One region of the Kluyvera huaxiensis genome, then DNA from elsewhere that is predicted to be linked to it. Evidence: predicted binding sites of a transcription regulator. Region 1 holds the regulator's gene; each other region holds the start of a gene.
What was found. The regulator CRP, encoded in region 1, controls carbon source genes, mostly activating them, when cyclic AMP is high. The targets are predictions, from matches to a motif close to ATGTGANNNNNNTCACAT.
Positions count from the first base shown of each region.

Region 1 (5,284 bases):
TCGCCGACGTAAAACACCAGCTACAAACAGGCGAAGCGGTGCTGGTGTGGTCTGAACTTCACGAGACCGTCAACATCATGCCCCGTAACCAATTTCGCGGTTAACTATACTTATCGGAAGCACGCCCCGCTTCCGATAGCCTGTTCAGGGAGTTATTCGCATGTCTGCCAAACATCCAGTTATCGCCGTCACCGGCTCCAGCGGAGCGGGAACCACCACCACCAGCCTGGCATTTCGTAAAATCTTCGCTCAACTCAATCTGCGAGCTGCAGAAGTTGAAGGGGATAGCTTCCACCGTTATACCCGTCCTGAAATGGATATGGCGATTCGTAAAGCCCGCGATCTGGGCCGCCATATCAGCTACTTCGGCCCGGACGCCAATGATTTCGGCCTGCTGGAACAAACCTTTCGCGACTACGGCGTGAACGGTAAGGGGCAATCACGCAAATACCTACACACTTACGATGAAGCGGTACCGTGGAATCAGGTGCCGGGGACATTTACCCCGTGGCAGCCGCTGCCGGAACCGACCGATGTGCTGTTTTATGAAGGGCTGCACGGCGGCGTCGTCACGCCGCAGCACGACGTCGCGCGCCATGTCGATCTGCTGGTGGGCGTAGTGCCTATCGTTAACCTAGAGTGGATCCAGAAAATGATCCGTGACACCAGCGAGCGCGGCCATTCCCGCGAGGCGGTGATGGACTCCGTCGTGCGCTCAATGGAAGATTACATCAACTTCATTACGCCGCAGTTTTCTCGCACCCATATCAACTTCCAGCGCGTACCCACGGTAGACACCTCAAACCCGTTCGCCGCGAAAAGTATTCCGTCGCTTGATGAGAGTTTTGTGGTGATTCATTTCCGCAATCTGGAAGGGATCGATTACCCATGGCTATTAGCCATGCTGCAGGGGTCATTCATCTCACATATGAACACGCTGGTGGTGCCCGGCGGGAAGATGGTGCTGGCGATGGAACTCATCATGACGCCGCTGGTGCAGCGTCTGATGGAAGGTCGAAATTAACGTCGAGGGGATTACCCCTCGATAACTTCGTAAGAGTGGGTGATATTGACCGCTTTCTCCAGCATCAGCGCCACGGAGCAGTACTTCTCGGCAGAGAGATCGACCGCACGCGATACCGCCGCGTCTTTGAGCTCTTTGCCAGTCACGATGAAGTGCAGATTGATATGGGTAAACAGGCGCGGAGCCTCTTCACGGCGTTCGGAAGTCAGCTTCACTTCACAGTCGGTCACGTTGTAGCGACCTTTTTGCAAAATAGAAACCACGTCAATGGCGCTACAGCCACCCGCGGCCATCAGCACCACTTCCATAGGGCTTGGCGCTTTATCACCAGAATTGCCGTCCATCAGAATTTGGTGTCCTGAAGCAGACTCACCGAGGAAGGTTAACCCCTCAACCCATTTCACACGTGCTTGCATAATTTTTAACTCCCAGGTTGCAATTTTCTTCTCAGATTACGCGCACATAACAATTCTCGCAACGGAAGGCGATCCCCGTCATGCTGAAGCGAGACACCAGGAGACACGCGGCTAAAGCTATGCTAAAACAGTCGGGATGCTACGGTAATACATAAACGTACTGCATGTATGCAGAGGACATCACATTACAGGCTGCGGCGCTATTCGACAGCCGACTTCCCAGGTAACGGGAAGGATACTATTGCAACCAGTGGCTGCAAGGTTTTGCCGCTGGGAAGAGCTTATAACAGAGGATAACCGCGCATGGTGCTTGGCAAACCGCAAACAGACCCGACTCTCGAATGGTTCTTGTCTCATTGCCATATTCATAAGTACCCATCGAAGAGCACGCTGATTCACCAGGGTGAAAAGGCAGAGACGCTGTATTACATCGTAAAAGGCTCAGTGGCTGTACTCATCAAGGATGAAGAAGGCAAAGAGATGATCCTCTCTTACCTCAACCAGGGCGATTTCATCGGTGAGTTAGGCCTGTTTGAAGAAGGCCAGGAACGCAGCGCATGGGTAAGAGCAAAAACCGCTTGTGAAGTTGCTGAAATCTCTTATAAAAAATTCCGTCAGCTGATTCAGGTTAACCCAGACATCCTGATGCGCCTGTCTTCGCAAATGGCACGTCGTCTGCAGATTACTTCTGAAAAAGTGGGTAACCTGGCATTCCTGGATGTGACCGGGCGTATCGCTCAGACTCTGCTGAATCTGGCCAAACAGCCTGACGCCATGACCCACCCAGACGGTATGCAGATCAAGATTACCCGTCAGGAAATCGGTCAGATCGTCGGTTGTTCCCGCGAAACCGTGGGCCGTATTCTGAAAATGCTGGAAGATCAAAACCTGATCTCCGCACACGGCAAGACCATTGTCGTTTACGGTACCCGCTGATCCCGCTAAAACGGCATATTGTCTAAACAATATGCCGTTTTTACTTATCCCCTTATGTGGCGCAGGCTGATTTACCATCCGGAAGTCAACTATGCACTGCGGCAAACGCTGGTGTTATGTTTGCCGGTTGCCATCGGCCTGATTCTCGGCCACCTTCAGCAAGGCCTCCTGTTTTCACTGGTTCCCGCCTGCTGCAATATCGCCGGTCTTGATACACCGCATAAACGTTTTTTTAAACGTCTGACTATCGGTGGCTGCCTGTTTGCCGGATGCAGTCTTGCCGTACAGTTGCTGTTGGAGCATGAAATCCCGCTGCCGTTAATACTGACCGGGCTTGCGCTGATTCTCGGCGTGACGGCGGAGATCAGCGCGCTGCACGGGCGTCTGCTGCCGGCATCGCTTATTGCCTCTATTTTCACCCTCAGCCTCGCCGGCAATATGCCTATCTGGCAGCCGTTGCTGCTCTACGCTCTGGGTACACTGTGGTTCGGTTTATTCAACTGGTGGTGGTTCTGGATGTGGCGGGAACAGCCGCTGCGCGAATCGCTAAGTCTGCTCTATCGTCAACTTGCCGACTATTGTGAAGCAAAGTACAGCCTGTTGACCCAGCATACCGATCCCAGCACCGCGCTGCCCCCGCTGTTAAACCGTCAGCAGAAGGTGGTGGATTTAATCTCCCAGTGCTACCAGCAGCTGCATATGCTGGCGGCCAATCAGCACAACGATTACAAGCGTCTGCTGCGGGCGTTTCAGGTTGGGCTGGATTTACAAGAGCACATTTCCGTTAGCCTGCATCAACCGGAAGAGGTGCAAAAACTGGTTGAACGTAGCCACGCCGAAGCCGTGATCCGCTGGAACGCCCAGACCGTCGCCGCCCGCCTGCGCGTACTGGCAGACGATATTCTCTACCATCGCTACCCCAGCCGCTTCACGATGGAAAAGCAGATTGGCGCGCTGGAAAAAATTGCCCACCAGCACCCGGATAACCCCGTTGGCCAATTCTGCGCCTGGCACTTTAGCCGCATCGCCAAAGTGCTGCGCGCGCAGCGCCCGCTGTATCCACGCAATCTGATGGCTGACAAAGAGCGCCGACTGCCATTTTTCCCGGCGCTGAAAAGCTATCTGTCGCTGAAATCCCCGGCGCTGCGTAACGCCGCGCGGCTAAGCGTGATGCTGAGTATTGCCAGCCTGATGGGCACAGCCCTGCATTTACCCAAGCCGTACTGGATCCTGATGACGGTACTGCTGGTGACGCAAAACGGCTATGGGGCAACTCGGGTACGTATCTTCCACCGAGCGGCGGGAACCCTGGCAGGCCTGGTGATCGCCGCCTTCGCCCTGCACTTCCATACGCCGCAGGGGCTGGCACTCTCCGGGATGCTGCTTATCACGCTTGGCAGCTATCTGATTATTCGCCGCAACTACGGCTGGGCGACGGTCGGGTTCACCGTCACCGCGGTATACACGCTGCAAATACTAACGCTCAACGGCGAGCAATTTATCGTTGCCCGCTTTATCGACACCATCATCGGCTGCCTGATTGCCTTCGGCGGCATGCTCTGGCTGTGGCCCCAGTGGCAAAGCGGCCAGCTACGGCAGAACGCTCAGGCCGCGCTGGAGGCCGATCAGGAAGCTATCCGCCTGATTTTAAGCCCCGATCCGCAGGCACCTAAACTGGCGTATCTGCGTATGCGCGTAAACCAGGCGCATAACACGCTGTTTAACACCCTCAATCAGGCGATGCAGGAACCGGGCTTTAACTCGCGCTATCTGGAAGATATGAAGCTGTGGGTCACCCACAGTCAGTTTATCGTCGAACATATCAACGCCATGACCACGCTGGCGCGCGAGCATGAGATGCTGACGCCTAATCTGGCGCAACAGTATCTGGAGTCGAGTGAAATTGCGCTCCAGCGCTGTCAGCAGCGTCTGGAATACGATGAAGCGGGAAGCAGCGGTGAGGTCAACATTATGGAGTCGCCGGATGCACTGTCCCATGGGCCATTGAGCACCATGGAACAGCATCTCCAGCGTATTCTGGGGCATCTGAACACCATGCACACCATCTCTTCGGTGGCCTGGCGACAGAGACCACGGCAAGGCGGCTGGTTAAAACGACGGACTAGCTAACGATCTTCGCCACGGCCTGGGCGAAACGCTGCATACCTTCGTCAATATCCACCTCTTCCACCACCAGCGACGGTGCAAAACGCATCACATCTGGGCCTGCATTCAGCACCATCACGCCAACGTCTGCCGCCGCGTAGAGGAAATCACGCGCCCGGCCTTTGTACTTCGCATTCAGCTCAGCGCCAATCAGCAAGCCCATACCGCGTACATCGCTGAAGACGTCGTACTTCGCGTTAATCTGCTGCAGGTGCTGCACGAAGCGTTCGCGTTTCGCGTTCACACCGTTCAGCACTTCCGGAGTGTTGATGATATCGAATGCCGCACCGGCCACCGCACAGGCCAGCGGGTTACCGCCATAGGTTGAACCGTGGGAACCGACGTGGAATGCGCTGGCGATATCCTCGGTCGTTAGCATCGCGCTCACCGGGAAACCGCCGCCCAGCGCTTTGGCGCTGGTCAGAATGTCCGGCGTCACGCCATAGTGCATATAGGCAAACAGTGAACCGGTACGGCCCATCCCACTCTGCACTTCATCAAATACCAGCAGCGCCTGATGTTTATCACACAGCGCACGCAGGCCCTGGAGGAATTCCGGCGTTGCCGCCAGCACGCCGCCTTCGCCCTGAATCGGCTCCACCACGATGGCGCAGGTGTGATCGTCCATCACCGCTTCGACCGCATGCAGATCGTTAAACGGGACGTGGATAATATCAGCCGGTTTTGGGCCAAAACCGTCGGAATATTTCGGCTGACCGCCCACGGAGACGGTAAACAACGA
Region 1 is NZ_JBEFLV010000023.1:47,484-52,767, reverse strand. Features, by position in the region: gene ABOC97_RS19990 (YheU family protein) at 1-104, shown strand, start outside; gene ABOC97_RS19985 (phosphoribulokinase) at 161-1,024, shown strand; gene ABOC97_RS19980 (OsmC family protein) at 1,036-1,440, opposite strand; gene crp (cAMP-activated global transcriptional regulator CRP) at 1,744-2,376, shown strand; gene ABOC97_RS19970 (YccS/YhfK family putative transporter) at 2,431-4,506, shown strand; gene argD (bifunctional acetylornithine/succinyldiaminopimelate transaminase) at 4,499-5,284, opposite strand, start outside.

Region 2 (5,284 bases), on a different contig from region 1:
TTTGAGAATTGCCCGTACCTGAGCGCCAAATTCGGCCTTCAGGGTATTCATCTTTTCATCGGGTACATCAATCGCGACCACGGCGACATTATCAGGGCGTACGGTGAGTGTGAATGCAGATTTCATGTCCATTATTCAGCCTCCAGAACCATCGCAGCACCGAGTCCACCCGCCGCACAGGCGGTGACCAGCCCGAAACCACCGCCGCGACGGCGCAGTTCGTTGAGCGTCTGGGTGATCATGCGCGCGCCGGTAGCAGCAAATGGATGACCATAGGCAATCGAGCCGCCCAGCACGTTAAATTTACTTTCATCCACCTCGCCGGTGGCATGGCTGCGCCCCAGCACCTCACGGGCGAATTTCTCGCTCGCCAGACACTGAATATTCGCGAGCGTCTGGGCTGCGAAGGCTTCATGCATATCAATAAGCGTCAGGTCAGCGAAGCTCAGCCCCGCACGCTCCAGCGCCAGCGGCGTCGACCAGGCCGGTCCCAACAGCATGTCCTGCCAGACATCAATGGCGGTAAACGCGTAGCTGCGCAGATAGCCCAGCGGCGTGAGCCCAAGCTCTTTGGCGCGGGATTCGGTCATCAGGATCACCGCCGCAGCGCCATCGGTTAAGGGGGTGCTGTTCGCCGCCGTCACCGTGCCATGCTGGCGATCAAATGCCGGGCGCAGCTTGGCATAGTCGGCAAGCGTCGAATTGGCGCGAATGTTATTGTCCTGCTCCAGAGGATTACGGTACGGCGGAGAGTAGGCAGTCATCACTTCATCATTAAGTTTTCCCGCCGCCCAGGCCTGTGCCGCCAGCTGATGCGAGCGGTTAGCCAACGCATCTTGTTGTTCACGGGTAATGCCATAGGTTTTCGCCATCTGTTCGGCGGTATCGCCCATCCGCAGGCCGGTCGAATATTCGGCAACCGCTGGTGGCACTGGCATCAGGTCGCGCAAACGTAAGCGAGAAAAGAGTTTGAGCTTCTGCCCAAGCGTGCGAGCTTTATTGGCATCTACCAGGGTGCGCGCCAGAGCTTTACTGACGCCAATCGGCAGAACGGAAGACGAATCGGCACCACCGGCGATGCCCGCACGGATTGTCCCGGCCATTAAACTTTCCGCGACGTTCGCTACCGCCTGGAAACTGGTTGCGCAGGCGCGGCTCACGCTATAGGCATCGGTGTGCACGTTCATACCGGTGCCGAGAACAATTTCACGGGCAATATTTGGCGCAGCCGGCATTTGTACCACCTGACCAAAGACCAGTTGCTCAATCACGTCCGGGGAAATTTCACTACGCGCCAGCATTTCACCCACCACCATCTTCCCGAGATCCACGGCGGGAACGCCATGAAAAGCGGTCGCCTGACGGGCAAACGGGGTGCGTAACCCACTCACAATAGCAATGCGATCGCCCTGACGGGTGATTAGCGGTAGCGCCTGACTCATAACTCTCCCCTGTTATCGGAAATCGACCAAGTGGTCTGACCTGATAACATTCTTAACTAATTTTTTACACTTAGCCAATCGAAGAGAAGAAAAATTGGGAGCTAAAACACATTGAGCACAAAAGAAAACGCCCCTGCGGCATCAGCAGCAGGGGCGTTATTAAGAGCAGTGAGTCAGAATGCGATTAACGCAGACCCAGCTGGAAGATCAGGGTTTCAGCTTCACAGGCGAAAACGAAGTCGATGTCCAGCTGTACGCCACCTTCCACTTCTTTAAAGGTAGAGGTGATTTGGCATGGTTCAGACTCAACGCCGCGTGCTTTTTCAGTCAGCGCAGCCAGAGTTTCTTCTGCTTGTGCACGGTTAGCGAATACGCGGCTATAGGATGCGGTGCAGTCGGTATTGTCCATGATGGTACCAACATCCATGCAGCAGCAAACTGGGGTTTCATCAGCACTACATTTACTCATTGCAGATTTCCTCTGTTTTGTGCACCCAAGGTGCCAGATAAACTATGTGCCTATTTTACGCCCGCCCGCGGTCCCTCTCCAGTCGTTAATGAGATGAAATCGGATAAGTGACCGAAATCACAATTAAAAATGATCTAAAACAAATTCAGCGTTTGGTTACCCATGACCAGACCCGCAATTTTGCCAACCAGATCTCGTTTCAAACAACATCTTTGAAAATATTAATAAACAATATTGCAACATCCCATCTGGTCAGACCTATACTCTCGTCACTGGTCTGATTTCTAAGTTGTAGTCCAGCCCCTACACTTCGCGCTTCTGTTACTACATGTAACATTGTTTGTATAAAAATAACTCAATGAGGTTATGGTCATGAGCCAAAAAACCCGTTTCACGAAGTCTGCTCTTGCTGTTGCAGTGGCACTTGTTTCTACCCAAGCCTGGTCAGCAGGTTTCCAACTGAATGAATTCTCGTCCTCTGGTCTGGGCCGCGCCTATTCTGGCGAAGGTGCTATCGCAGATGATGCGGGTAATGCCAGCCGTAACCCGGCGTTGATTACAATGTTCGACCGCCCGGAATTCTCTATCGGTGCCGTGTTCATTGATCCGGATGTGAATATTACCGGTAAATCTCCGGCTACCGGCAAAAGCACCGACGCTGACAATATCGCGCCAACCGCCTGGGTGCCAAACGTCCACTTCGTGATGCCAATTAACGAGCAGTTTGGCTGGGGGGCTTCCATCACCTCCAACTACGGTCTGGCAACCGAGTTTAATAATAGCTACGCGGCCGGCATGTACGGCGGTAAAACTGACCTGCAAACTGCGAACCTCAACCTGAGCGGCGCATACCGACTCAGCAGTAACTGGAGCTTCGGCCTCGGTTTTGATGCCGTGTACGCAAAAGCCAAAATTGAGCGTTATGCAGGTGATACGAGCCTCTCTCTGAGCCGACTGCCTGGCTCTGGAGTCACCGGACCGGACACTCAAATCGCTCATTTGAAAGGTGATGAATGGGGTTACGGCTGGAATGCGGGTATTTTGTATGAGCTGGATAAAAATAACCGTTGGGGTCTGACCTATCGCTCAGAAGTAAAAATTGACTTCGATGGCGATTATAAAAGCAACATCTCAAGCCGCTACAACGGAAGACTTCCCGCAGAAGTGCCTTACGGCACCGATGGCCGCACCATCGGCGGTTCTCTGACCCTGAACCTGCCTGAAATGTGGGAAATCTCCGGTTATAACAAGGTCGATCCACAGTGGGCTATCCACTATAGCATCGCCTATACCAGCTGGAGCCAGTTCCAGGAGCTGAAAGCGACCGGTTCAAACGGCCAGGAGCTGTTCTATAAAGACGAGAGCTTTAAAGACGCTTACCGTATCGCGTTGGGTACCACCTATTACTACGACAAAAACTGGACCTTCCGTACCGGTATTGCGTTCGATGATAGCCCGGTTCCCGCAAACCATCGCTCTATCTCTATCCCAGACCAGGACCGTTTCTGGCTGAGCGCCGGTACCACCTATGCGTTTAACGAAGATGCCTCTATCGACTTTGGCGCCTCTTACATGCATGGCCAGACCGTCACTGTGCAGGAAGGCAACTACACCTTCAAGTCTGAAGGTAAAGCCTGGCTGTTTGGTTCTAACTTCAACTATCGCTTCTGATAGTCTGCTGACATAAAAAAAGGGTGAACATTATGTTCACCCTTTTTTATTGCCGCTGATGGCTTATTCTGAATCGATGTCCTTCAGATCGCCCTCAATCGCCTGCGCGTTCGGGTTTACTTCCGGTTTCAGCTTACCGCCATTAGCAATAAAGTCATGCTGCTGGAAGTAGGCTTCACGCACCATAATGTACGGATCGGCAGACTGACGCAGCAGGCCATCAGAGTCAAGCAACTGGGCGCGGGTTTCAACACCTTCAACCACCCATTTACCAATCGACATTGGCCAGGTCAGCCAGGAGAGCACCGGATAGGTGGTATCTGCCATGTCGCCAACATCTTCACGCAGAGTGAAGCTGCCGTAAAACGGCAGTTGCACATATGGCCCATAGCCCACGCCATAATGCCCCAGCGTGCTGCCAAAACGGTGTGGCTGAACGCGCTGCAGTTTCGGGTTAGCCATACCTGCAACATCAATAAAGCCGCCCATCCCAATAACGGTATTCAGGAAGAAACGCGTAAAGTGGACCATCCCCTGGTACGGATCCCCCTGCAGGAAGGAGTTCACCATAATGGCCGGCTCTTCCAGGTTGCTGGTAAAGTTGCCAAGGCCATTTCGCGCAGGCTGTGGAACATAATCACGCCATGCTACCGCTACTGGACGAAGGACATACGGATCCAACACGTTGAAGTTGAAGCTGTACATGGTCCGGTTAAATCCTTCAAGCGGGTCTGAACGCCCCTGCTGTTCTGTAGCGGAACTCGCACAGCCCATCAGTAGTGTGGTTCCCAGCGCCAGCGCCGACAGGCGAAGCTTCATAAATGTCTCCCTGTTGATAATGGCTATCACTGATTGCCATCCATGACGGAACGCACGCGTATCCGCCTGTTTAGATGTGAGCGATTGTAACAGCCCATCGAACGATGTCTATATAACCGGCCTCGTTGATTTGATCATAGCCTGGTAACGCCGCCGCAGCGGTACATCTGTTTCTCCAGGTCGATAAAGCTAAGGCCAGGGTTCTCGTAATTTCAGAATACATCCAACCGCATGTCAAACATAAGCCGCTACGCTTAGGCTATACGTGCTTATTTCAGGAATACTGAGATGAATGACATCGAAAATGAAAAGATTGATAAACACAGCGACGAATTAGCGGTGGAGAGTGAAGAGAAACAAACGGGGACAAAGATAGAGGTTGATGAGGATAGTCTCCCCTCCCGCGCAATGGCAATTCATGAGCACATACGTCAGGAAGGCGAAAAAGAAATGGAGCGCGATGCCATGGCGCTACTTTGGTCAGCTATCGCCGCGGGATTATCAATGGGGGCATCATTGCTGGCAAAGGGTATTTTTCATGTCGAACTTGAAGGTGTTCCCGGCGGTTTTTTATTGGAGAACCTCGGCTATACCTTCGGTTTTATTATTGTCATCATGGCCCGGCAACAGCTGTTTACCGAGAATACCGTGACTGCCGTCCTCCCGGTGATGCAGAACCCAACCCTCGGTAATTTTGCTTTGCTAATGAGGCTATGGGGCGTCGTGCTGCTCGGGAATATAATCGGTACCGGAATTGCCGCATGGGCTTTTGAGTATATGCCTATTTTCGATGAGCGCACGCGTGATGCTTTCGTGAAAATCGGTATGGATGTGATGAAAAACAGCCCAACCGAGATGTTTGCGAATGCAATTATCTCCGGCT
Region 2 is NZ_JBEFLV010000002.1:198,477-203,760, reverse strand. Features, by position in the region: gene fadJ (fatty acid oxidation complex subunit alpha FadJ) at 1-132, opposite strand, end outside; gene fadI (acetyl-CoA C-acyltransferase FadI) at 132-1,442, opposite strand; gene ABOC97_RS03115 (YfcZ/YiiS family protein) at 1,627-1,911, opposite strand; gene fadL (long-chain fatty acid transporter FadL) at 2,284-3,582, shown strand; gene mlaA (phospholipid-binding lipoprotein MlaA) at 3,646-4,401, opposite strand; gene ABOC97_RS03100 (formate/nitrite transporter family protein) at 4,690-5,284, shown strand, end outside.
Region 2: a site for CRP is predicted at 2,017-2,034, ahead of ABOC97_RS03115 (YfcZ/YiiS family protein). Genes of this name have one in related genera too.

Region 3 (5,284 bases), on a different contig from region 1:
ACCCAGACGTTTTTTCCACACCACTTCGTTGGTCTTCAGATCCAGCGCCGAAATGTAACCCCAAGCCGGCTGTTTGCACGGCAGGCCAAACGGTGACAGGAAGGCGTTCAGCGTCACGCCAAACGGTACGCCATACTGCGGCTGAATACCGGACTCGGTACCGCTGGATTTCGCATCTTTCGGCGGCTCCATCGGGTTGCCCGGGCCGCGTGGGATCAGTTTCGACACGAACGGCAGCGCCATTGGGTTGGCAATGGCTACCTGACGGTTCGGATCGACAGAGATACCGCCCCATTCAAACATCCCCAGGTTCCCTGGGAACACCAGCGTGCCTTGTTCAGACGGTGGCGTGAAGATGCCTTCATAGCGCATCTGATGGAACATTACGCGGCACACCAACTGGTCAAACATGGTGGCGCCCCACATATCCGCGCCGGTCAGATCTTTCTTCGGACGGAAGCTCAGGTCAGAGAATGGCTGAGTTTTGCTGACGTAGTCACCTTTCGCCGCACCCTGTGGTACCGGTTTTTCCGGTGCGGGAACGACAAGCTCGCCGTTACGACGATCCAGCACGAAGATGTTGCCGGTTTTCGCTGGTGCATAGACGACCGGGACTTTTTTGCCGTTAACCGTAATATCCGCAAGCGTTGGCTGAGACGGCATATCCATATCCCACAGGTCGTGGTGTACGGTTTGATAGCTCCAGGCCAGCTTACCGGTGGTCGCATTCAGTGCCACAATCGAGCTCGCGTAGCGTTCCTGCTCTGGAGTACGGTTTCCGCCCCAGATATCCGGCGTGGTCACGCCCATAGGCAGATAAACCAGGTCCAGCTTCGCATCATAGGCGGCTGGCGCCCACGAGTTTGGCGAGTTGAGCGTGTAATGGTGTTCGTCATCCGGGATGACGTTCGGGTCTTTGGCACCTGGATCGAAGGCCCACAGCAGCTTGCCGCTGTTGATGTCAAAACCACGAATCACGCCTGAAGGCTCGCGGGTTGAGAAGTTATCGGTGACAGCACCGGCAATCACAATCACTTTATCGGTGACGATAGGCGGTGAAGTCGGTTCGTACATCCCCGGCGTAGTCACCGGCATGTTGGTCTGCAGATTGAGGATGCCTTTGTTAGCAAAGGACTCGCACAGCTTACCGGTATCGGCGTTGAGCGCAAAGATACGACCGTCGTTCACCGGCAGGATGATGCGACGCGGACAGTCGGCCACCACATCCGGTGAAGCGTTATCGGCAGTGGCTTCATGGTATGAAACGCCGCGACAGGTCACGTGCTGGAAGCTTGGGTCGGTGCCCAGCTGCGGGTCGAAGTGCCACTTCTCTTTACCGGTTGCTGCATCCAGTGCAAACACGCGCTGGTGGGCGGTACACAGATACAGCATGTTGCCGATTTTAATCGGCGTTACTTCATTGGTGATTTCACCCGGATCGTTAGGCTGCTTCAGGTCGCCGGTGCGGAACACCCACGCTTCCTTCAGGTTGTGCACGTTATCCGCGTTGATTTGCTTGAGCGGGGAGAAACGCTGGCCTTCCTGATTGCGCCCATAAGCCGGCCAATCCTGATCGGCAACCTGCGAGATAGGCTCGGCAGGTGTGGCATCGGCGCTCAGCGTACCGTTGACCTCCTGTGGGTCGTTGAAGCCCGCCCAGGTGAGGATCCCGGCGCTAATCAGCAGGGCAACCAGCAGAGCGGCTACCGCGCCGCTGGAAGGCACCACCAGACGATGCCAGACGAATGGCAAAATCAGCCACACGCCAAAGATAACCAGCACATCGCTGCGCGGCGTCAGCGCCCAGAAGTCGAAGCCGACTTCCCAAACGCCCCAGACCATGGTGGCGACCAGCAGTATGGCATAGAGCCACAGCGCTGAACGCTTTGCCCGCCACAGCATGGCGGTAATGCCCAGCATCACCAGACCGGCGATCGGGTAGTACCAGGAGCCGCCGATGGCGACCAGCCATATGCCGCCGATTAACAAATACAGCCCGCAGAATGCGGCGAAGAGGGCCGTTAGCCTCACGAGTAACCGTGATTGTTGAGATTTTGTTTCTGCCATAGAAAGGTGTCCATTCGTTTGTTAATTATTGCTTTCATTTCATTATAGGATTTAACAAGTGTGATCGAAATCACAAAATGAGCTTTATTATCCAATTAGCCGCCCGATCCGTTTTGCTGGTATACTTTCCCGCTTGCTGATCAATCTGCTGGCTCTGGGTTAACGGGTTGAGTGATTTACATTTAAAATCATGTGGTTAGTTAAATGAAACATACTGTTGAAGTGATGATCCCGGAAGCGGAGATCAAAGCGCGTATCGCCGAATTGGGTCGTCTGATTAACGAGCGCTATCAAGATAGCGGCAGCGAAATGGTGTTAGTGGGCCTGCTGCGCGGTTCGTTCATGTTCATGGCTGATCTGTGCCGCGAAGTACAGGTTCCGCACGAAGTCGATTTTATGACGGCATCCAGCTATGGCAGCGGTATGTCCACCACCCGCGACGTGAAAATCCTCAAAGATCTCGACGAAGATATTCGTGGCAAAGACGTGCTGATCGTTGAAGACATTATCGATTCAGGTAATACCCTGTCGAAAGTGCGTGAAATTCTGGGGCTGCGTGAACCGAAGTCTCTGGCTATCTGTACGTTGCTGGATAAACCGTCCCGCCGCGAAGTAGAAGTGCCGGTTGAGTTTATCGGCTTCTCCATCCCTGACGAGTTCGTGGTCGGTTACGGTATCGACTACGCGCAGCGTTATCGCCATCTGCCTTACGTGGGCAAAGTGGTGATGCTGGACGAGTAATTTTGCATGAAGTGCCTGAGGGCGCTTCGCTTATCGGGCCTATGGATGCAGATTCGTAGGCCGGGTAAGGCGTTATCGCCGCCACCCGGCATAAGCGGTCTATTTGTGATTGATGTGCTTTAACTTGAGGTTGGAAATCCCATGGCGGTAACGCTGTTCCAGGGTTTCGCGGCTAGTGGCGGTAACATCAAGATCGCGCAGCAGGCCATCGTGAATGCCGTAAGCCCAACCGTGAATCATCACCTTCTGACCGCGCTTCCATGCCGATTGCATAATCGTGGAATGGCCGAGGTTATACACCTGTTCCATCACGTTCAGTTCGCACAGCGTATCAAGGCGACGTTCCGGCGGCATCTCGCCAAGCAATGAGCTATGTTTGAACCAGATATCGCGGATGTGCAGCAGCCAGTTGTCGATAAGCCCTAATTCTGGATTTTCTATCGCCGCCTGAACGCCGCCGCAGCCGTAGTGACCACAGATAATAATGTGTTCAACTTCCAGCACATCAACGGCATACTGCACCACGGAAAGGCAGTTGAGATCGGTGTGAATCACCAGGTTGGCCACATTACGGTGAACAAACAGTTCGCCAGGTTCGAGTCCGGTCAAACGTTCGGCAGGAACGCGGCTGTCAGAACACCCAATCCATAAAAAGCGCGGTTTTTGCGCTTGCGACAGTTTCTCAAAAAAACCGGGATCCTCTTCTACCAGCATTTTTGACCATAGTGCGTTATTGCTGATGAGTGTATCTATGTCGTTCATGGAGGCTGTAACCAAGTAAATTGCGTTGGGCTAATATAGGGCAACTCCTGATTTATTAAAACCAAATATCAAGTATCAGAATGTAAGGTAAGCGAAAATCTATGACCATTGCACTGGAATTAGAGCAACTGACAAAGACCTATCCCGGCGGCGTTAAGGCGTTGCGTGGGATAGATTTAAAAGTTGAAGCCGGCGATTTTTACGCGCTTCTGGGGCCGAATGGCGCGGGGAAATCGACCACCATCGGCATTATCAGTTCGCTGGTGAATAAGACATCCGGGCGCGTTAGCGTCTTTGGCTACGACCTGCAAAAGGACGTGGTCAATGCGAAACGCCAGCTGGGGCTGGTGCCGCAAGAATTTAACTTCAACCCATTTGAAACCGTGCAGCAAATCGTGGTGAACCAGGCGGGCTACTACGGCGTAGAATATAAAGAAGCGATGATTCGCAGCGAAAAGTACCTCAAGCAGCTCGATTTGTGGGAAAAACGCAACGAACGTGCACGGATGCTTTCCGGTGGGATGAAGCGTCGTCTGATGATTGCCCGTGCGCTGATGCACGAGCCAAAACTGCTGATTCTTGATGAGCCCACGGCGGGCGTAGATATCGAACTGCGTCGCTCAATGTGGGGGTTCCTCAAGGATCTCAACGATAAAGGCACCACTATTATCCTCACCACGCACTATCTGGAAGAGGCAGAAATGCTGTGCCGCAATATCGGCATTATCCAGCGCGGTGAGTTGGTGGAAAACACCTCGATGAAAAACCTGCTTTCCAAACTGAAGTCAGAGACCTTTATCCTCGACCTGGCACCAAAAAGCCCGCTGCCGAAGCTGGAAGGCTACCAGTACAGTCTGGTCGATACCTCGACGCTGGAAGTTGAAGTGCTGCGCGAGCAGGGGATTAATAGCGTCTTCGCCCAGCTCAGTGCGCAGGGCGTTCAGGTGCTGAGTATGCGTAACAAAGCGAACCGTCTGGAAGAGCTGTTTGTTTCGTTGGTTCATGAAAAACAAGGAGATGACGCATGATGCAGCTTTATTGGGTCGCGCTGAAAAGCATCTGGGCGAAAGAGATCCACCGCTTTATGCGTATATGGGTACAGACGCTGGTGCCACCCGTCATCACCATGACGCTGTACTTTATTATCTTCGGCAACCTGATTGGCTCGCGGATTGGTGAAATGCATGGTTTTAGCTACATGCAGTTTATCGTGCCGGGCCTAATCATGATGGCGGTTATCACCAACGCCTATGCTAACGTCGCCTCGTCGTTCTTCAGCGCCAAGTTCCAGCGCAACATCGAAGAGCTGCTGGTGGCGCCGGTGCCGACGCACGTCATCATTGCCGGGTTTGTTGGCGGCGGTGTGGCGCGCGGTCTGTGCGTGGGCGTGCTGGTGACTGCGATTTCGCTGTTCTTCGTGCCATTCCAGGTGCACTCATGGGTCTTTGTGGCGCTCACGCTGATACTGACCGCGGTGCTGTTCTCGCTGGCTGGGTTGTTGAATGCGGTATTTGCCAAAACCTTTGACGACATTAGTCTGATCCCGACCTTCGTGCTAACGCCGCTGACTTACCTTGGCGGGGTGTTCTATTCTCTGACTTTGCTGCCTCCGTTCTGGCAGGCGCTGTCGCACCTGAACCCGATCGTCTACATGATTAGCGGCTTCCGCTACGGTTTCCTCGGCATTAACGATGTGCCGCTGGTAACAACCTTC
Region 3 is NZ_JBEFLV010000007.1:74,498-79,781, reverse strand. Features, by position in the region: gene ABOC97_RS09380 (glucose/quinate/shikimate family membrane-bound PQQ-dependent dehydrogenase) at 1-2,067, opposite strand, end outside; gene hpt (hypoxanthine phosphoribosyltransferase) at 2,272-2,808, shown strand; gene can (carbonate dehydratase) at 2,908-3,570, opposite strand; gene ABOC97_RS09365 (ABC transporter ATP-binding protein) at 3,672-4,598, shown strand; gene ABOC97_RS09360 (ABC transporter permease) at 4,595-5,284, shown strand, end outside.
Region 3: a site for CRP is predicted at 2,126-2,143, ahead of hpt (hypoxanthine phosphoribosyltransferase). Genes of this name have one in related genera too.

Region 4 (5,284 bases), on a different contig from region 1:
TTTGACGATAATCTTACGCAGCGGTGCTCCCGCACCCAGGCTCGCCATCGGGCGGTGAAGTTCGCCTGGGAACAGAATCGCAATCTCTTCGGGATGCAGGTGAATCAGCGTTTCGCTGCTGATTTGGGTACAAAAACTGATATCGTGCGCATCGTTAAACGCACCGTCGGCGATAATTTCCAGTCCTTTGTTACCCGCGCCAATGATCTCCTCACCCGCCAGCACGATATGAATATCAATGTACTGCCGATGATATTCCGGACGCTGTTCGCCAAGCGGTTTAGTTTCGCCTTCGACAACGTTAAAGAACAGGTTATCCCCTTCAACGATGTATTTTCCCGGCGGCAGCGAGTGCGGCTCCTGCTGGATAACGGCGCGCAGCGCTTTACGGATGACGGCGGGATAAAACGCGTTTTTTTCAGCGCGAGTCAGAGTATCGATAATCATGCCGGAACTCCCTGTGCGGGTTGATGGGCTAAAAGGGTTAACGAGCGGGCGACAATGCTGGAAACATCGGTTGAGACATCGACCGGTTGAATATCCGGCTCGCTGGCGTCCGGCACTTCGAGTGCCGCAAACTGGCTACGCAGCAGCGCTTCCGGCATAAAGTGGCCTTTACGCGCCTGCATACGCTGCAAAATGCAGTCGTAATCGCCGGTCAGCCACAGAAAACGTAAACGTGGATTACCTTCGCGCAGCTGGTCGCGATAGCGTTTTTTCAGCGCCGAGCAAACCAGTACGCCGGACTCATTTTTTTGCCCGAGGCTGAAAATAACGTCGCCAATTCGCTCCAGCCACGGCTGGCGATCGCTGTCTTCCAGCGGTTGTCCGGAAGCCATCTTGATGATGTTTTGGCGCGGGTGCAGATCGTCACCGTCAATAAATTTTGCCCCTAGCGCCTGCGATAGCGCCAGTCCAACGGTGGTTTTTCCGGTACCGGAAACGCCCATTAAAATAATGCATTGCCCTGCCATGAGTTGCTCCTTACTCACACCGCAACCAGCATGCCGCCGTCAACAAACAGCAAATGCCCGTTAACAAAATCGGAGGCTTTCGACGATAAGAAGACCGCCGCGCCAACCAGCTCCTGCGGATCGCCCCAGCGCGCTGCCGGAGTGCGTTTGCACAGCCAGTCGGTAAAGGCTTTATCGTCAACCAGCGCCTGGGTCATCGCCGTTTTGAAATAGCCGGGGGCAATGCCGTTAACCTGAATATTGTGTCGTGCCAGCTCCACGCACATACCGCGTGTCAGCATTTTGACCGCGCCTTTGGCGGCGGCGTAAGGGGTGATGGTGTCGCGTCCCAGCTCGCTTTGCATCGAACAGATATTGACGATTTTCCCGGACTGGCGGGTCATCATGCGTTTGGCGACGGCCTGCGAGACGAGAAATACGGCGGTCTGATTCACGGCAATGACATCGTTCCACTCTTTGACCGGAAACTCGGTGAAAGGATGGCGGCGCTGAATCCCGGCGTTGTTAAACAGCACATCGATAGCGCCAATGTTCTCTTCAATCTGCGCGATAGCCGCTTCGACGGAGTCCGGGTCGGTGACGTTAAAGACCGCGGTATGGGCGGTGGCGCCTTCATCACGTAATTTCATCGCCGCCTGTTCTGCACGCTCGGCGGAGATATCGTTAATGATGATTTCCGCACCGTATTGCGCCAGCCCCTGCGCCATCACGTAGCCGATACCCTGGCCTGAACCGGTAATTAAAATACGTTTGCCCTGTAAGCTGAATAAATTGTTCATCGCTGTTTCCTGTATCACGGACTGAATACGCCCTGGGAAGATGCCGTCTATCTCACGGTTTTTACTGCGGTGAAACTGTGATGAAGATCACTCCCAACTATGTTACAAAAAGGGGTTACAGCATGTGTGATCCAGGGGCGGAAATCGTCGGGGAAACCGCGCTGCATGCGGCTTCCTGCCTGCGTTAGCGCATTCTCTTTTCGGGCGTCAGCAGGCATAATAGCCGGACAGTATTCGGCCATGACGGACAGGGTTAATGAAAGCACAACGGATAACGTTAGATGATATCGCCACGCTCGCGGGCGTAACCAAAATGACCGTCAGCCGTTATCTGCGCACGCCGGAAAAGGTGAAACCGGAAACGGCGGAAAGGATTGCCAGCGTGATTGCCGAAGTGGGCTATCAGCCCGATGCCGATAATCCCGCCATCAGCAGTAATATTGCGCCACGCATTGGCGTACTGATTCCCTCCTTTAATAACCAAATTTTTGCCGATGTACTGGCAGGCATTGAATCCGTGACGACTGCACACGGTTATCAAACGCTGGTAGTGAATTATGATTACGACAGCCAGCGCGAAGAGGAACAAATTGCCACCGTACTGGCGATGAACGTTAAGGCACTGCTATTAACTGAATCGGTGCATACGCTACGCGCGGATAAATACCTGAAGGCGGCGAAAATACCGATTGCCGAAGTGATGGGGTTATCCGATAACGCCGGTCGTATTAACGTCGGTTTTGATAATTACCGTGCCGGATTCGATATGACCAATATGCTGCTGGCCAGCGGCAAAACGCAGATTATCTATTTTGGTTCAATGTCGGATATCCGCGATGAGCAGCGCTATGCGGGCTACTGCAAAGCGATGGAAGAGGCCGGTTTGACGGTTGGGCGGATTGCGCCGAACAAAGTCTCTTCGGTCTCGATTGGCACCGGGATGATGACGCTGGCGCGACAGATGTATAAAGAGATGGATGCCATTTTGTGTACGAACGACGATCTGGCGGTTGGAGTGTTACAGGAGTGTCTCGCTTCGGGTATCACGGTACCGCAGGAAATGGCGATTGCGGGCTTCCATGGGCTGGAGATTGGGCAGATAGTTAACCCGCGCCTGGCCAGCGTACTGACGCCGCGCTTTGAAATGGGTAAAGTCGCTACCGAGATTTTAATTAAGAAAATAAAAGGTTTACCGACTATCGAGAAAGTCGACCTGCACTATCGCCTGTCGATGGGTGAAACCATCTAACGACGCCCCTCCTGATGACTCGTGTTACGTGATTGTTGTCATCCAGCCCGCGCCAGCACGGGCTTTTGCCTTAGCGATCACGCCATCCGTAACACGGATTTCTAACACGATCCAGCGTGATGCAGATCGCAAAACAACGCAGTGAAAAACCGTTTGATAGGCGTAACGAATCTACGAACTCTCAAACAGGTAAAACGATGAATACTGCAAACCCGAATACTGTGTTGTTGATTGCTCCGGTGGTTGACGGCTTGCTGGATAAACTCTCTTCCGCCTTCCAGGTCTATCGTCTGTATGAACAGGCTGACCCGCAGGCGTTCTTACGCCAGATTGGCGGCGACGTTCAGGCGGTGGTGACCCGCGGCGATATTGGCGTGACCCGTTCGGTGCTTGAACAACTGCCGAATGTGGGCCTGGTAGCGGTGTTTGGCGTGGGTACCGACGCGGTCGATCTCGACTACACCCGTGCGCATCAGATTGCCGTAACCATCACCTCCGGCGTGCTCACCAATGATGTGGCCGACCTCGCAATGGGGCTGCTGCTCTCCGGCGCGCGTCAGCTCTGTCAGGGCGACAAGTTTGTCCGCGAAGGCAAATGGCTCAAGCAGGCCCCAGCGCTGGCGACCCAGGTCAGCGGTAAGCGAATCGGTATTTTCGGCATGGGCAATATCGGCCAGGCCATCGCCCGTCGTGCCAGCGGCTTTGATATGGACATTCTCTACACCGACCGTAAAAAACTGAACCATGTCGATTACCAGTGGTGTGCCGACCTGCACACGCTGGCCCATGAAAGTGATTTCCTGGTGATTGCCGCCTCGGGCGGTGCCGCCAACCGCGGGCTGATTGACGCCAGCGTGTTTAACGTGATGCCGAAACATGCGTGGCTGATTAATATTGCCCGCGGCACGCTGGTGGATGAAAAAGCGTTAATTCACGCGTTACAAAACGGGGTGATTGCCGGGGCGGCGCTGGACGTTTATGAAGACGAACCGAACGTACCGTCGGCGCTGATGGCGCTGGATAACGTGGTTTTACAGCCGCATGTGGCGAGCGCAACTCATGAAACCCGCCAGCGGATGAGCGAAGTGGTCTTTAATAATGTCGCCGCCTTTTTTGACCACGCGCCATTACCGAATGCCATCGATTAAGCGTGACCTTTTCTCGCCATTGAATAACGTGACCTTCCCTCGATAGAGAGTGTGAATTATGAATGAGAAAATCCCTGGCACCCGCTGGCTGCGCATCATTGCGCCTGTTCTCATCGCGTGCATTATTTCGTTTATGGACCGGGTTAATATTAGTTTTGCGCTACCCGGCGGTATGGAGTCCGACCTGGGTATTACCAGCCAAATGGCCGGTGTCGCCAGCGGCATCTTTTTTATTGGTTATTTATTCCTGCAAATACCGGGTGGGCGTATTGCCGTTAACGGCAGCGGTAAACGCTTTATCGCCTGGTCGCTGATGGCCTGGGCGGTGGTGTCGATAGCCACCGGATTTGTCACCCACGAATATCAGCTGCTGGTGCTGCGCTTTATTCTCGGCGTCTCAGAAGGCGGGATGCTACCGGTGGTGCTGACGATGATCAGCAACTGGTTCCCGGAAAAAGAGATTGGCCGTGCGAACGCCTTTGTAATGATGTTTGCTCCGCTGGGCGGGATGTTAACGGCGCCGGTTTCCGGGGCGATTATTGCCGCACTGGATTGGCGCTGGCTGTTTATCATTGAAGGTCTGCTGTCGCTGGTGGTGCTGCTGGTGTGGTGGTTGATGATTAGCGACCGTCCGGAAGAAGCGCGCTGGCTGCCTGCTCGCGAACGTGAATACCTGCTGACGGCGCTCCACGCCGAGCGGGAGGCTCGTCGCTCGGAGGCGCCGGTCAGCAAAGCCCCGGTGCGAGAAGTGTTCCGCAACTCCGGGTTGATGAAGCTGGTATTGCTGAACTTCTTCTATCAGACCGGAGACTACGGCTACACCCTATGGCTGCCGACCATCCTGAAAAACCTGACCGGGGCCAATATGGCGAGCGTCGGCGTACTGGCTATCCTGCCTTTTGTCGCTACCCTTGCCGGGATCTACATCATTTCATTGTTCAGCGATCGCAGCGGCAAGCGCCGCCTGTGGGTGCGTTTCTCGCTCTATGGCTTTGCCGCCGCGCTGCTGGCCTCGGTGGTACTGCGGGACAATGTGGTCGCCGCCTATATCGCACTGGTGATTTGTGGTTTCTTCCTGAAAGCGGCAACCAGCCCGTTCTGGTCGATTCCGGGACGTATCGCGATGCCGGAAGT
Region 4 is NZ_JBEFLV010000007.1:180,209-185,492, reverse strand. Features, by position in the region: gene ABOC97_RS09825 (YhcH/YjgK/YiaL family protein) at 1-447, opposite strand, end outside; gene ABOC97_RS09820 (gluconokinase) at 444-974, opposite strand; gene idnO (gluconate 5-dehydrogenase) at 989-1,753, opposite strand; gene ABOC97_RS09810 (LacI family DNA-binding transcriptional regulator) at 2,010-3,002, shown strand; gene ABOC97_RS09805 (2-hydroxyacid dehydrogenase) at 3,200-4,150, shown strand; gene ABOC97_RS09800 (MFS transporter) at 4,209-5,284, shown strand, end outside.
Region 4: a site for CRP is predicted at 1,829-1,846, ahead of idnO (gluconate 5-dehydrogenase). Genes of this name have one in related genera too.